DNA from 3 places in the Cytobacillus firmus genome. Region 2 is predicted to be linked to each of the others. Evidence: riboswitches for the same ligand, from Rfam matches in the RefSeq annotation. Region 2 holds a riboswitch; each other region holds the start of a gene.
The links. A riboswitch is a leader RNA that binds a small molecule or an ion and turns the genes downstream of it on or off. The one in region 2 is predicted to bind cobalamin.

Region 1: linked by a shared signal. The riboswitch ahead of NAF01_RS01210 (ABC transporter substrate-binding protein) and the one ahead of cobJ (precorrin-3B C(17)-methyltransferase) in region 2 are both predicted to bind cobalamin.
Region 3: linked by a shared signal. The riboswitch ahead of NAF01_RS16385 (ribonucleoside-diphosphate reductase subunit alpha) and the one ahead of cobJ (precorrin-3B C(17)-methyltransferase) in region 2 are both predicted to bind cobalamin.

What each region holds. Positions count from the first base shown of each region.
Region 1 covers NZ_CP098323.1:220,777-223,908, reverse strand. The annotation lists gene NAF01_RS01215 (FecCD family ABC transporter permease) at 1-372, opposite strand, end outside; gene NAF01_RS01210 (ABC transporter substrate-binding protein) at 338-1,297, opposite strand; cobalamin riboswitch at 1,464-1,668, opposite strand; gene NAF01_RS01205 (hypothetical protein) at 1,750-2,526, opposite strand; gene NAF01_RS01200 (FtsW/RodA/SpoVE family cell cycle protein) at 2,803-3,132, shown strand, end outside.
Region 2 covers NZ_CP098323.1:2,759,147-2,762,278, forward strand. The annotation lists gene cobJ (precorrin-3B C(17)-methyltransferase) at 1-1,583, opposite strand, end outside; cobalamin riboswitch at 1,817-1,995, opposite strand; gene dsdA (D-serine ammonia-lyase) at 2,227-3,132, opposite strand, start outside.
Region 3 covers NZ_CP098323.1:3,247,332-3,250,463, forward strand. The annotation lists gene NAF01_RS16385 (ribonucleoside-diphosphate reductase subunit alpha) at 1-1,603, opposite strand, end outside; cobalamin riboswitch at 1,738-1,931, opposite strand; gene NAF01_RS16390 (heavy metal translocating P-type ATPase) at 2,200-3,132, opposite strand, start outside.

The DNA of each region.
Region 1 (3,132 bases), 2.4 Mb from region 2:
AAAGAACAAGGTTAAAACTGCACCGAGTGAAGCCCCGGAAGAAACTCCAATGGTATATGGATCTGCCAGCGGGTTTCTTAATAAACCTTGAAAGGCGGCTCCCGCGATTGCAAGAGACGCCCCTACCAAGCCAGCCAGCAAAACGCGCGGCAGGCGTATGTTCATAATGATATTTGCATGCATAGCATCCGTGTTTCCCAATGAAATAAAAGGAAAAATCTCAGCGCTTATTACTCTGATGATCGTCATGGGATGAATGGACACTGTTCCAATTGAAATCCCCATCAGCATGGCACAAAACAGAAAAGCTGCTGCTGTTACATAAGCAAGTAATTTATTATTTAAATACGTCCGGATATACTGCTTTTGCAAGTTCCTCGACTCCTTCAATAATACGAGGGCCAGAGCGGGTTACCATATCGGAATCAACATCGTTAACCTGCTTATTTTTCACTGCGGTAATATCCTGCCAGCCATCCCGGCTTAAGACATTGCCGACAGCATCTTCAGTGTAATAGCCATGTGTTGTGATGATTACATCCGGATTCCGTTCGATAATCGCTTCCGGATCCATCTTCGGCCATCCTTCTTCCGTGATGATATTTTCTGCGCTGATGGCACTTAGCATTTCGTCCATAAATGTCTCAGTGCCTGCTGCATAGATTTCCGGAGCAGGTGAAACTTCAACCATTACCGATTTGCGGTCCTCTTCTTTTATCCCCTTAGCTTTTGTTTTGATTTCCTCAAGCTGGCTCTTCATGTCTGAAACGAGCTGTTCTGCTTTTTCTTTCGCTCCCGCTGCAGTCCCAACCATTTCAATGGATTCAAATACCTGATCAAAGCTCTTCGCGTCATTGACAACAAGTACGGTCACTCCCGCATCCTTTAATTGCTGAAGACCTGCTTCCGAACTTTGTGCGCTTGAAGCGTGGGCAAGGACAAGGTCGGGATTTAAAGAGATCACTTTTTCTACATTAAATTCCAAGCCGCCAATCTTTTCCTTTTCTGCGGCTTCTTGCGGGTAGTTATCAAAATCGGAAACCCCGACCACTTCTTCTCCAAGCCCCAATTCGAATGCTATTTCGGTGTTGCTTGGAATCACGGAAACGATTCTTTCAGGCTTGGTTTCAATGACCACTTCATTATCCAGCGCGTCTTTTATCGTTACAGGAAAAGCAGCATTCTGCCCTTCCTCAACCTTTTTCTCTTCTTTTGGCTGTTCAGCACTCTCGCCGCAGCCTGCAAGCACTCCTGCAGCAAGCAGCATAGTTAATAAAAATGCATAAAACTTCTTCATACTCAGCAATCCTCCATTATTTTCGACAAAATTCGAGTGGTGCCTGTCACCACCGTTTAAAATAAAAAAACATCCCCTCGAACGGCAAGGAGATGTTGGTATGGTCATTTACAAAAAATGCAGAATAGATGGCCGGACCAGACACCTCCCTATCCTCGTAGGTTTATGGGTGCTTAAGAATCAGGCAGGTCTCCTGGCTCATGGTCAATGCGTTCTGCTCCTTCCCATACTTGTGTGTACAGTGGATTTGCAGACAGCTACCATTTACAGTGGCGGGACCGCGCTGGAATTTCACCAGCTTCCCTATTAAGTCTTCAAAAGAGCTTGCTTTAAAGCCCTTTTGAAAAGACACCTGTTCTATTGCGGATATAAAATTTTCTATTTCCGATTATACACCATCCCGCAGAAAAAGTAATAGAAAATTGCTGAATGTTGTAAAAAAGTTCAGAATTCTAACGCGAGTATATTTTCCATTCCCTTGTCTTCTTATCGAACACAATCTTCGCCTCACATGGCTCTTTCACTATGGCTTCATACTCATCATACATATCATCCATATTCGCAAAATCGCCAATAATCCAAATTGGAATCTCGATCCTGACCCGATTCTGTTCAATATCCTTAATGGAAAGGACCGCTCCTTCTTTCATAAGGGGCTTTAATGAAAGCAGGACATCTCTGGTGATTGGAGGGTACGTCTTTTTCTTTTTAATGCCAAGGAGCGTTTTTTCTACCTTCATCTGTCCCATTTTCCCGGGGATCACTTCCCCAAGCATCCGGTAAAAATCGTTCAGATCGCGGTAATATGTGCGGTTAAACCAGCCATCATCATGGGCAAGGTATACATACCGGTTGCTCAGATAATTGTAAAAAGGCAGCTTAAGATGCTCTTTAATATGACCGAGATAAAGAAGCTCCGCAATTGTCTGGCCGGGAAGCTCATTCACTGCTTCCTCTTCCTCGAAGTCGATCCAGCAAAAATCGCCATAGCCATATACATCATCCTTAACCAGCCTGCCCAGCTTGTCCCTTGACACATAATCGAACATCGTGTGGCTATTAAAGTCCCCATGTTCATAACGGTGCTTTAAGAGCAGCAAATTATTAATAGAATCTGAAAGAGTCTGGGCAAACTCTGCAAACTCAATTCCATAAGTCATCACATATTGATCCTGCTCATTAAGATGGATGTAGATGAGATCACGAATAGTTTGATTCCTTCTTTTCAATGACGAAACCTCCGAACCGTAGCCAAATTGATAAAAAGACAGCTTCTTATGAAACTGCCTGCCAAACTTCCAGTATTTTATCCTCTTATTGTAGCAAAAATATCTGAAAATATCTTTCCAGATGAGAAAAAATTTAAAATCCGTTTTTTTTGAAAATACAGGAAACCATCATTGTAATTTATTCGTCTAACTAATGAAATCTCTTTCTCCATTGTAAGGTTAATTTTTCTCTGATAGGATAAAAATGTAAAAAGGTAAAGAAACCAGGTGTATATAATGAAACAGAATAATAGATTCTCAGACCGATTCGATTGGACATTATGCTTTCTTCTGCTGCTGTTTTTTCTCATCAGCTGCATTGCGATTTACAGCGGACAATCCTCCAATCAATATGAAGGGAATTTTGTCATCTCACAAATTAAAAATTATATTGTTGGAGCCGTCATTGTTGGGATTGTCATGTATTTTGACAGCGAGCAAATCCGGAGACTCACATGGCTTCTGTACGGTTTAGGCATTCTATTGCTTGTCGGGCTATTCATTGCACCGGAAAGCATCGCACCAGAGCGCAAAGGGGCTACATTGTGGTATATCATTCCCGGACTC
Region 2 (3,132 bases):
CTCATATCCTGATAGGTAAAATACTGAATTTTTTTCACGCGCTTAAAATATTTAAAAAGCCGTTCATTCGGATGCGCATTTTCTTTGTATTCTTCGATAATCTCCTTTAATAACGGCACCAGCTGTTCAGGCTCAATTCCCTCTGCCACCGGCTGGGCAGCATGGGCTGTACGGCCAACCGGCTTTGCCCCGATAAATAAATCAAACTTCTTCTTGCGGTAAACAATGCCGATATCATCAAATACCGCCCGATAACAGGCCATACCGCAGCCATTAAAGCCAATATGCAGTTCCTTTGGTAGCTTTAAGCCGCCAAGTTCAGCTGCAATTTCCTCTGCATATGGAATGGATTCTGCCTTCTCCCCGTAGCAAAAATCGCAGGCTTTTACATTTAGAACATCACCTACCGGCATGACTGTCAGATCATGCTGTTCGAGTTTTTCCACAATCGACTGAGGCCGTCCGGTTGGAATCTTGATTAAAAATCGGTGATCCGGTGTATATTCCATGGTGCCTTTCTTGCCAACAGCTTCTGCCAGTACACGCATTTGGTCAGCTGTAATAAATTTATTGGCAACACCAGGCGATACCGCAAATTCAAAAATATCTTCGATTGGCTGCTGCACCAAATGTGTTTGGTCAATCTCCGATTTCGTCACCATCGATAATGCCTTAAATGCCATATCCAAAGAGCTGGATTCTTGTCTTTTTCTCTGGATCTGCTCGTAGCCGGCCTGTGCTTCCCCGGTTTCCTGATTTAATGCCCATGGCTCCGCTTCCTTTTTTAAACGCTGATGCGGCTTTAAGGTTTGCTTCTCTTCACCAAGCGTATACTTGCGCTGATAGCCTCTTGGTGTAATGATTTTATTGTCATAAAAGAAAGTGGAGGAATTCCCGATCACAACTGTTGTCAGCATGCCAATATCATGATCAAGCATTTCCGCCAGTGTCGTCAGAATGACATTCTGATTTTCGCGGTAAGCACTTTTCACCAGCCCCACTGGTGTATCAGGAGATCGATATTTTAATAGAATCCTTTGTGCCTCGACAATCTGGCGTGTCCGCCGGCCGCTTTTCGGGTTATATAAAGCAATGACAAAATCCGCCATACCGGCTGCTTCAATGCGCTTTTCGATCACCTTCCAGGGTGTTAAATGGTCACTCAGACTGATGGTGCAGGAGTCATGCATGACAGGTGCACCCAGTAAGCTCGCACATGAATTAATCGCCGAGATGCCAGGAACAATTTCCACTTCGATTCCTTCTTCTTCCGTCCAGCCCATTTCGATCAGCACTTCATACACTAAGCCGGCCATGCCATATACCCCTGAATCACCGCTCGAGATCACGGAAACAATATGGCCGGCTTCAGCTCTTTTCACTGCATCCTGCGCACGGGATACCTCTTCAGTCATTCCTGTGCTGACAATCGAACTTGCTGTTACGAATGGCATGATCAGCTCTACGTAAGTTTTGTAGCCAATAATACAATCACTCTGCTGCAGCGCATCTACAGCCCGTTTGGTTATATGCTCACGATCGCCCGGACCAAAGCCGACAACAAAGATTTTCCCCTTTTTCATAGGCTTACCTCCAATTAAGAAAAGCACATGCGCCATTCCTGCTGCCTTACTGCTCAAGCAGGCGGCCTGCGCCATCTAGTTCTCAAAGTTCAATGATTCTTGCCAAATAAAAAATGCCTGCACTCCTTTTCAAAGGAATACAGGCATATGAAATGACAGTATAAAAATAAGCATACTGAAACCCAAAAACAATTGATCATAATTGTCCCGCCTATACTTCTCCCTCCGAAAAGCAAGTGTCGTTTAAATAAGCAGGTTTCCTGACTTAAGCTTCTTCTTACTCTTACACCTTCCCGATTTCTCAGTGGCATTGTAATTTCATCAGCTATTACAGTAGCGGGGGCTGTACCAGGTTTTCACTGGTTTCCCTTTTACCTCACAAATAGTGAGCACTTATTCAAATTGATATATTAATTTTTTACTAATATAACATATAATGACCAAATTTGACATATTATTTTTTTCTTAATTTTTTTAATGCTGTGTTAATGCCTTAGACTTTTTGAAATAAGATTTGGTAAAAGACATCAGCAAGTGTGCTCTTCACAAAATGAAACTCGCCGATTGGCTAGTTCTAAGGACACTTCATGAGCAATCCCGATGATTTTCTCTCATCTAAAATTTTGGAGACCGAAGATTAGCATTATAGTTCTGCACCTTTTATATAATATTCTTCCATTATTTCTTTCGGAACCATACTTCCGCCGGTCGCCCACATGAGATGGACAGCATTTTTCATTTTATCTTTTAAGTTATGATTTTGAACATATTCTTTCCCTTGCTTCTCAGTCGATAACTTTACTGGACCTATGACGCCTGCCAATGCGGAAGGCTCAAGACGAATGTTTTCTGTATCGGCCAATGTGCTTAATAGTTTAAATAACTCATGATCACTTACGGTATAACTTCCGCTTAACAAAGGCTCAATCGTTTGACCGACGAATCCCGATGGTCTCCCAACGGCAAGGCCGTCAGCTGATGTGATGTTGTCAATTCCAAAATCTTGGACCGAAACTTTATCATGCATTCCTGTTACGAGTCCCAGCAGCATACATGGAGAATGAGTAGGTTCTGCAAAGAAGCAATGAACATGATCTTGATACATTAATTTTAAACCAAAAGCGACTCCCCCCGGTCCGCCGCCTACTCCGCATGGAAGGTAAACAAATAGCGGATGGTTTTCATCTACTGTAACATTCAAATCTTCTAATTGTTTTTTTAAGCGACTGGCTGCCACTGCATATCCTAAAAACAAATCGCGGGAGTTCTCGTCATCAATAAAATAGCATTTCGGATCACGATCAGCTTGTTTGCGCCCTTCTTCGACCGCTTTGCTGTAATCTTCCTTATGTTCAACCACCGTTACTCCTTTGCTTTTAAGGAGATCTTTCTTCCATTCCTTTGCATCTGCAGACATATGGACCGTGACTTTAAAACCTAATTTGGCACTCATTATGCCAATACTTAACCCTAAATTGCCCGTAGATCCGACGGCAATGGAGTATTCGGAAAAGAAGTTTCTGAAATTCTCCTTATCAAGGATCGAATA
Region 3 (3,132 bases), 490 kb from region 2:
TGATTTTTTTCAGTGCAAGAAGGTGGTGCCAGCCAAAAGTCCCCAGTCCAATCGCACGGTACTTTTGATTTGTGATCTGCCCCTGAGGAACCGGAATACTATTTATATCAATAACATTATCAAGCATTCGCACCTGAATGGGCACAAGCCTTTCAAGGACTCCTTCACTTAAGGCCCGTGCAAGATTGATGGATGAAAGATTGCAGACAACGAAGTCTCCCGGCCGTTTTTCGATAATTATTTTCCCATCCCTCGTATATTCTTCAACCCTCTTAGTAACACTTTGGTTTTGTACGATCTCAGTGCAAAGGTTGGTACAATAAATCATTCCGCAATGCGAATTGGCATTTTTCCGATTAACCTCATCACGGTAGAACATGAAGGGTGTCCCGGTTTCAAGCTGACTTCTCATGATGGATTTCATGATCTCGATAGCTGATACTTTTTCCCTTGATAGATTCGGGTTATCAATGCATTCTTTATATTTCTGCCGGAAAGAACCTTCTCCTTCTCCTTCGTCATAGAAATCCTCCAGTGAAAAGCCCATTACCTTGCGGACTTCATGGGGATCAAATAAATACCAGTACCCGCGGCTTTCCACTTTTTCCATAAATAAGTCAGGAATGCAGACACCTGTGAATAAATCATGTGTCCGCTGCCTTTCATCTCCATTATTAAGCTTTGCATCAAGAAACGAGAAGATATCTTTATGCCAGACATCCAGATAGACGCTTATAGCACCCTGCCTTTGTCCAAGCTGATCGACACTGACGGCTGTGTTATTCAGCTGCTTCATCCAGGGGATCACACCGGAAGATGCCCCCTTAAATCCTTTAATATCACTGCCTCTGCTGCGGATCTTCCCCAAATACACTCCAATTCCTCCGCCATTTTTGGAAAGTGAAGCAATATCGGTATTACTGTCATAAATGGAATCAAGACTGTCATCAACGGTCTCAATGAAACAGCTTGAAAGCTGACCCCAGTTTTTCCCTGCATTAGCGAGTGTTGGAGTTGCAACAGTCATATACAATCCGCTCATTGCCCAGTATGCTTCTTTAACAAGCTTAAGACGCTTATTCTTAGGCTCCTTTTTCATCAGAACCATGCTGATGATCATGAACCGCTCCTGTGGAAGCTCATAGAGTTTTCTCTGTTTGTCCCTGGCAAGATACCGATCTGCCAACATTTTCAGCCCCAGATATGTAAATAAACGGTCATTTTCTTTTTTAATATAACGGGATAGCTCATTTATTTCTTCCTTTGAATACACATCTAGTAAATCCTGTTCATAAATTCCCAAAGCGGTCAGACGTTCCATTAGCGTATAAAAATGTGTGTAGCAATCGTCCGGCTGGCACTCTCTATTTTTTCCGGACTCGATATAGAGCTTTTTAAGAAGCAGACGTGAAGCGGCAAACGTCCAATCAGGCTCTTCAATGCTGATAAAAGATAAACAATCCAGTATAAGCTGATCATACATTGCCTCCCCTCCCAGCTGACTCATTTCTCCATACCTTTTTACCAATTGTTCAATGCCGAGGTGTGGAAATTCGTTCTTAAGTTCTTCTAAAATTATTATCGGCTGTATGGTTTGTACCATCTTACTTCCTCCTAAAGGCAAAATAAAAATCCGCCCGGAAAATGAGCGGATCAAACGATAGTATAATAGCAGGAAGCAGATGAACAAGCGGCCATTACGCGATCGTTTCATCATCTCAATCCCCGAAGATAAGAAACTTTCGATCGCCCTGGCAGGTCTCCTGGCTTGTGCTTCACTCTACTAAAAGCCCTTCCCATACTAGCGCTATGAAGCGTTTTGTACAGTGGCATGCTTTTTTCGTCTGCACTTACAGTTGCGGGGACAGCTTCGGTTTTTCACCGAATTCCCTATTAAGTCCATATAGGACACCAATCACGATCTATATGTAGTTTTTATTTCTGAAAATACATACCATATATTGTAGTCGATTCTATCATAACGAGAAATAAATTACAATTATTAATCTGCGAAAAATGGCAGAGGGGGATTCCCTCTGCCCGGTCATTTGTTATTCATGATTTTCGATTTCAATATCATGAGGTATCGGCTCTGGCTTAGCCCAGAAAGAATCATATGCCGCATAACCAGCCATTACAAGCACCAGGTAAGCAATCGCTGCACCTGCCCATTACTTCATTTATATTTACCCCTGCCAATTAAACGTTTTTTTCACTTACTTTTACTCTTTGTAATCTAAGTGCGTTTAAAACGACAGATACGGAGCTGAAAGCCATGGCTGCACCGGCAAGCCAGGGAGCAAGGAACCCTAATGCAGCTACTGGGATGCCAAGTGTATTGTATGCAAATGCCCAGAAAAGATTTTGTTTGATATTCCTTATGGTTTTTTTACTCATTAGGATGGCGTCTGCGATACTATTTAGATCCCCTCTCATTAGAGTAATATCTGCTGCTTCCATCGCAACGTCTGTACCGGTTCCAATCGCCATTCCTATATCAGCAACAGCAAGTGCAGGGGCATCGTTTATGCCATCGCCGACCATGGCGACTTTTTTTCCTTGGTTTTGTAGTTTTTTTACTTCTTCTGCCTTGCCTTCAGGCAGAATCTCTGCAATTGCAGAGTCTATCCCCCCTTCCTCAGCTATTGCCTGAGCCGTACGTTTGTTATCTCCCGTAATCATAATGACTTCAATCCCCAATTGCTTTAAGCGATTGATTGCATTTCTGGAAGTTTCTTTTATTGTATCCGCAACTGCAACGATACCTGCGTATTGGCCATCGACTGCAACTAGCATTGCCGTTTTTCCATTTTCCTCAAGTGTCTCCATTTCAAGCTTGGCTGAATGGACATTTATATCGTATTTTTCCATTAATCTTCTTGTACCGACTAGAAGGTCTTTACCTTCCACTTTTGCTTTAATCCCATAGCCGGGAATAGCTTCAAATTCCTGCGGATAAAAAAGAGTGATTCCTTTATCCTTTATTCCTTTTACAATCGCTTCGGCTAATGGATGCTCAGACTGTTTCTCAGCAGATCCTACAAGCTGGAGAAATGCCATTTCTTCAATATTGCCTTCCGTAATCACATCCGTTAAAACCGGTTTGCCGTGTGTTACGGTTCCGGTTTTATC